2 regions of the Micromonospora sp. LOL_023 genome follow, and region 1 is predicted to be linked to the other one. Evidence: riboswitches for the same ligand, from Rfam matches in the RefSeq annotation. Region 1 holds a riboswitch; the other holds the start of a gene.

Region 1 (3,200 bases):
CGGTCAGCAGCGTCTCGCCGGCGGTGGCCGTGGCCCGGCGTGCCGGCAGTGGCTGGTCCGGCACCCAGACGCCCTCGGCGGCCAGTTGCGCGCCGTACCGGTCGAAGACCTGCCCCGGAGGGCCGTCGGCGCGCACCCCGCCGCCCGGCGACAACACCACCACCCGGTCGACCAGCGGCAGCGCCTGCGCGACCCGGTGCTCCACGATGACCATCGTGGTGCGGTCGTCGACTGCGAGCGCGCCGGTGAGGGCCTCGCGGATCAGCACGGCACCGGCCGGGTCGAGGTTGGCGGTCGGTTCGTCGAGCAGCAGCAGATCGGGCTGGAGCGCGAGCACCCCGGCGAGCGCCAGTCGCTGCTGCTCGCCGCCGGAGAGTGCGGCGGTGGAGCGCTGCCGGCCGTACCGGAAGCCGACCAGATCCAGCGCGGTGTCGACCCGGTGCCAGATTTCGGCCGCCGGCACCCCTCGGTTCTCCAGCCCGAAGGCCACGTCGTCGCCGCTGCGCGCCATCACCAGCTGGGTCTGCGGGTCCTGGAAGACGATGCCGACCCGTTCCCGGGCCTTGCGCGGGTCGAGCCCGTCGACGCGGACCGTGCCGACCTGCTCGCCGGAGTCGTCCGGCAGCAGCCCGGCCACCGCCGCCAACAGGGTGCTCTTGCCCGCGCCGGACGGTCCGAGCAGCAGGACCCGTTCACCGGCGTCGACCCGCAGGTCGACGTCGCGCACCGCGAAGGCCCGGCGGCCGGCGTGGCGCCAACCGAACCCGCGCAGCTCCAGCCGGCTCACACCAGGGTGCGGTCGCGGCCGGCCGGGAACCGGTCGAGTACTCCGGTTCGGGCCAACGCCCGGGTCAGCGCGACGCTGCCGGCACCGGCCAGCACGACGGCGCTGACCACGGTGACGATGAAGATCGGAATCCGGAAGCCGACCAGGTCGTACGGTGCGTAGTAGCGGATCTGGTCGAAGATCGCGGCGCCGAGGCCGGCGGCTGCGCCGGCGGCCAGCGCCACCGGCATCCGAAACGAGCGGTACGCCACCGCGAGAAACACAAGTTCGGCACCGACGCCCTGGGCCAGCCCCTGCACGATCACCAGCGCGCCCCACTGGCTGCCCAACGCCGCGGAGACCAGCGCGGCGACCAGTTCGCAGTACAGCGCCGCGCCGGGTTTGCGGATCACCAGCGCGCCGAGCACGGCCGGCACCAGCCACACCCCGTACAGCATGGCCTGGGCGGGTGGGAAGAAGGTGAAAGCGGCCTCGGTGGCGGACCAGACCAGGCCCCAGGCCCAGAAGATCACCCCGAAGGCGACCGCGATCACCGAGGCGACCACGATGTCGACGGTCCGCCAGCTCCGGTCCGGGCGCGGCCGGGCGGTCGGGTCGGTGGCTGGGTGCTGTGTCATACGTCGCTCCAACTCCCTGCGCTGGCATTACCCAGATCAGGTTCGAGGGTCTGCGGGTCTTCCCGCACTCTCAGCGCTGGGTGCGCTCCCCTGTCGGACATGAGGTTGTCTCGCCTGACGCTAGCACCGGGCGGCCCGGGCGAACAGTGATCGCGTCCGGGTGTGGCGGTGGGCACCCCTGCGCGGGTTATCGTGGGCTGCCCGCCTCATTCACCCAGCGAAGGGGATCAGCCCGCCGTGACCGCTGCCGATCGCACCGCGACGCGCCGGGCGCGCCCGGGTGACGAGATCGACTGGGGCACGCCGGCACCGGAGGACCTGCCCGGGTCGGCCGGCACCGGTGCCCCGCCCGGCCCACCGCGCCCACCCCGGCGGCGGCTGTTCGGCGACCGCGTCGGCTCGGTGGAGGTGCTCGCCTTCCTGCTGATCGGATTGGTGATCTTCCGGGAGCCGTTGGCCAACGCCATCTCGAACCCCCGGTTGCAGACCTGGACCACGGTCTTCGTCTCGGTGATGGTCCAGGCGATGCCGTTCCTGGTGTTCGGGGTGGTGTTGTCCGCGGTGATCGCCGTTTTCGTGCCGCGGTCGTTCTGGGCGAAGGCGCTGCCGAAACATCCGGCGCTGGCCGTGCCGGTGGCCAGCGCCGCCGGAGTGGTGCTGCCCGGTTGCGAGTGTGGCTCGGTGCCGATCGCCGGTTCGCTGATCCGCCGGGGGGTGACGCCGGCCGCCGCGCTGGCGTTCCTGCTGGCCGCCCCGGCGATCAACCCGATCGTGCTGGTGTCCACGGTGGTCGCCTTCCCGAACAATCCGGAGATGGCGCTCGGGCGGGGTATCGCCAGCCTGGTCGTGGCGATGGTGATGGGTTGGCTGTGGCTGCGGCTCGGCCGCACCGACTGGATCCGGCTGCCGCACCGGCCGGACCTGGACGACCTGTCCCGGGCGCGCGCGTTCTGGGCGGCGGTCCGCCACGACATCATGCACGCCGGCGGCTTCCTGGTCATCGGCGCGATGGCTGCGGCCAGCATCAACGTGCTGGTGCCCGAGCGCTGGCTGCAGACCCTGGCGGACAACCCGGTGCTGTCGATCCTGGCCCTCGCCGTGCTCGCCGTACTGTTGTCGATCTGCTCGGAGGCCGACGCGTTCGTCGCCGCCTCGCTGTCGCAGTTCTCGCTGACGTCGCGGCTGGTGTTCCTGGTGGTCGGGCCGATGGTCGACCTGAAACTGATCTCGATGCAGGCCGGAACGTTCGGGCGCCGGTTCGCGTACCGGTTCGCTCCGGCGACGTTTGTGATCGCCGTCGTGGTGGCGGTCGCGGTGGGGACGGTGCTGCTGTGAACAAGCAAGCCCAAGGCGTGCTGCTGCTACTGCTCGGCGGTGCGGTCGTCAAGGCCAGCGTCACCGACATGTATCTGCGCTACGTCAAGGAGGTGCTGCAGCCGTTCCTGATCGCCGCTGGACTGCTGCTGATCGCCGCCGCGATCATGACGCTCTGGCACGATCTGCGCCGCCGGTCGACACCCATCCCGGCGGAGCCCCCGATCGCCGACGCCGACGGCGGGCACGACGAGCACGGTCACGGCGGGCACGCCCACCACGAGCCCAAGGTCGGCTGGCTGCTGATCCTGCCGGTGCTCGGACTGCTGCTGGTCGCCCCGCCCGCGCTCGGCTCCTACTCGGCCGCACAGGCCGGCACCGCGTTGAGCAGCGAGCAGGCGGCGTCGGACTACCCGCCGCTACCGGACGGGGATCCGGCCACGATCAGTGTGCTCGACTACGCCTCCCGGGCGATCTTCGAC
Region 2 (3,200 bases), on a different contig from region 1:
ATCGGCATGATCGGCGACGACCGTACCCTCGCCGACCTGGCGCTGTCGCTCGCTCCGCCGCCGCTGCGCACCGCCGGGGAACGCCTCGCCGTCGCCGAGCGGGTCATGCACGGCGCGGACGCCGCCGGCTCGAGCGCGGCGGCCGAAAAGGCGCAGATCGGGTACGCGAACGCGCTGGCCGCCTGGGGCGAAGCCGGCGGCTACGAGGCCGAGGTCGTCTTCGACACGGTCGCCACCACTGTGCTGGACCTGCCGTGGGAGCGGGTCAGGGACCGTCCGGTGCGGACATTGTCCGGTGGACAGCAGAAGCGGTTCGCGCTGGAGTTGCTGCTGCGCGGCACCGACGAGGTGCTGCTGCTCGACGAGCCGGACAACTTCCTCGACGTGCCCGGCAAACGCTGGCTGGAGCAGCGGCTGCGCGAGTCGACCAAGTCGGTGCTCTACGTCTCGCACGACCGGGAACTTCTGGCGCAGAGCGCCGACCGGGTGGTCGCCGTCGAAGGCGGCTCCGCCTGGACCCATCCCGGTGGCTTCGCCAGTTGGCACTCCGCCCGCACCGCCCGGCACGTCAGGCTGGAGGAGCAGCGTCGTCGATGGGACGAGGAGCACGAGAAGCTGCGCGAGCTGATGCTGATGTACAAGCAGAAGGCGGCGTACAACGACGGGTTGGCCTCGCGGTACCAGGCGGCGCAGACTCGGCTGCGCAAGTTCGAGGAGGCCGGCCCGCCGCCGCTGCCGCCCAAGGACCAGTCGCTGCGGATGCGGCTGTCCGGCGGCCGGACCGCCAAACGCGCGGTCATCTGTGAGCAACTGGAGCTGGACGGGCTGACGTACCCGTTCGACCTGGAGATCTGGTACGGCGACCGGGTCGCGGTGCTCGGTGCCAACGGCACCGGCAAGTCGCACTTTCTGCGGCTGCTGGCGCGGGGCGGCACCGACCCGGACCCGGCTGCCGGACCGATCGCCGGTGCCACCCTGGCCCCGGTGGCGCACGGCGGAACGGTCCGGCTCGGTGCCCGGGTGCGCCCCGGACACTTCTCGCAGACCCACGACCGGCCCGAACTGCTCGACCAGACCCTCGCCGACGTGCTGTGGCGCGGCGACGACCACCGCGACGGGATGGACCGGCACGCGGCGATGGGCGTGCTGTCCCGCTACGACCTGGCCGGGCAGGGCGACCAGCGCTTCGGCACCCTCTCCGGTGGGCAGCAGGCGCGGTTCCTGGTGCTGCTGCTGGAGCTGTCCGGCGCCACCCTGCTGCTGCTCGACGAGCCGACCGACAACCTGGACCTGGCATCGGCGGAAGCGCTGGAGGAAGGGCTGAAAGCTTTCGAGGGTACGGTGATCGCCGTCACCCACGACCGTTGGTTCACCCGGTCGTTCGACCGGTTCGTGCTGTTCCGTGGCGACGGTGACGTGGTGGAGGTGCCAGAGCCGTTCTGGGACGTCGGCTGACCGGCGCGCCGCGCGGTCGGCGTCGTAGGGGGTGGCCGGTGTGGCTGAGATGATCTATCGCCGGTTGGGCGATTCGGGCTTGATGGTGTCGGCGATCGACGCCGGCATCACCCTGTTCGACACCGCAGACATCTACGGCACCCCGCACGGCGGGTCCGCGTGCGGAAGCCGCCGGGACGGGAGACAACCTACTCCCGTTTTCGTTGATCCCCTCAGGGGATTTTTATCCCCCGAGGGGATCAGGTCAAAACAGAGTTCCCTGTCTGTGGGCCGCACAGTCCGCGACGCTACCCGGCGGTGAGCCTGGTCACGGACGAGGGCGGCCGCGGGTGGCGGATCGAAGGTTGCCTCCGATTGGCCCTTGGCGGATCGCGAAGTCCGTCGTACGGTAACAGGCAAGTAACCCACGGGAGCCCGATGCATCGGGCTGAGAGGGAGGCTGACGCAGCCTCCGACCGTCGAACCTGATCCGGGTAATGCCGGCGCAGGGAGGAGTATCGCTGTGCCGTCCCTTGGGCGACTGCATCTGATCACCGACACCCGACCCGGGTGCGACCCGCTCGGCGTACTGCGGGCAGCGCTCGCGGCAGCCAGGTCCGCCGACGCCACGCCCGACCTGGTCGTGCAGGTGCGCGTCGAGGACGACATGACCGACCGGGACGCGTACGAGCTGACCGCCCGCGCGGTCGCCGAATGCGCCGCGAATCAGGTCGGCTGCCTGGTCAACGATCGGCTGCACGTCGCGCTCGCCACCGGCGCGGCCGGCGCGCACGTCGGCGCGCTGGACCTGCCGGTCGACGCCGCCCGCCGGGTGCTCGGGCCGGCCGCGATCCTCGGTGCCACCGCCCGCGACCCGGCTACCGGGCGGGCGGCGGTCGCCGCCGGGGCGACGTACCTCGGGGTCGGGCCGTGCTACGCCACCGGCACCAAGACCGGGCTGCCGGACCCGATCGGGCCGGCCGGTCTCGCCGCCGTCGCCGCGGCGGTCGACGTGCCGGTGATCGCGATCGCCGGAGTCACTGTGGACCGGGTGCCGGAACTGCTGGCCGCCGGAGCACACGGTGTCGCGGTGGTCGGCGCGATCGCCGCCGCCGCCGACCCGGGCCGGGCCACCGCCGAGCTGCTGGCGGCGCTGCGCCGGCGGCCGGCCACTCAGACCGGCGCGTCGCGATGACCAGGTCGGCTGGCGGCGCGGATGTGGCGGTGGTCGGCGGTGGGCCGATCGGGATGAGCATCGCCTGGCGCTGCTCCCAGCGTGGGCTGCGTACCGTCCTTTACGACCCGGCACCCGGATCCGGGGCGTCGTCGGTCGCCGCCGGCATGCTCGCACCGGTCGCCGAGTCCAACTTCGGCGAGACCACGCTGACCCGGCTGCTGGTCGACTCGGCGGCCCGCTGGCCGGGGTTCGCCGCCGAGCTGACCGCCGTCACCGGCCACGACATCGGCTACCGCACCGAGGGCACCCTCGTCGTCACGCTCACCGCCGATGACCGGCGCGAGGCGGAGCGGCTCTGGGCGTACCAGCAGAGTCTGGACCTGCCGATCACGCTGCTGCGCGCCACGGCGCTGCGGGATCGCGAACCGGCGTTGTCCCCGAGGGCGCGCGGCGGCGCGCTGATGCCCGACGACCACCAGGTCGACCCGCGCCGGCTGGTCGCGGCGTTGGACACCGCGCTGGACCGGGCCGGGGTCACCGTCGTCCCGCAGCCGGTCACCGACCTTTCCACCTTGGACGCACGGGTGGT

Evidence for each region. A riboswitch is a leader RNA that binds a small molecule or an ion and turns the genes downstream of it on or off. The one in region 1 is predicted to bind thiamine pyrophosphate.
Region 2: another riboswitch for thiamine pyrophosphate. It lies ahead of ACFHVL_RS09545 (thiamine phosphate synthase); the one in region 1 lies ahead of ACFHVL_RS11400 (ECF transporter S component).

Annotation. Positions count from the first base shown of each region.
Region 1 covers NZ_JBHMIM010000016.1:85,240-88,439, reverse strand. The annotation lists gene ACFHVL_RS11405 (ABC transporter ATP-binding protein) at 1-787, opposite strand, end outside; gene ACFHVL_RS11400 (ECF transporter S component) at 784-1,404, opposite strand; TPP riboswitch at 1,401-1,506, opposite strand; gene ACFHVL_RS11395 (permease) at 1,723-2,739, shown strand; gene ACFHVL_RS11390 (TIGR03943 family putative permease subunit) at 2,736-3,200, shown strand, end outside.
Region 2 covers NZ_JBHMIM010000013.1:73,453-76,652, reverse strand. The annotation lists gene ACFHVL_RS09555 (ABC-F family ATP-binding cassette domain-containing protein) at 1-1,455, shown strand, start outside; partial or broken gene ACFHVL_RS09550 (aldo/keto reductase) at 1,505-1,612, shown strand; TPP riboswitch at 1,852-1,963, shown strand; gene ACFHVL_RS09545 (thiamine phosphate synthase) at 1,976-2,629, shown strand; gene thiO (glycine oxidase ThiO) at 2,626-3,200, shown strand, end outside.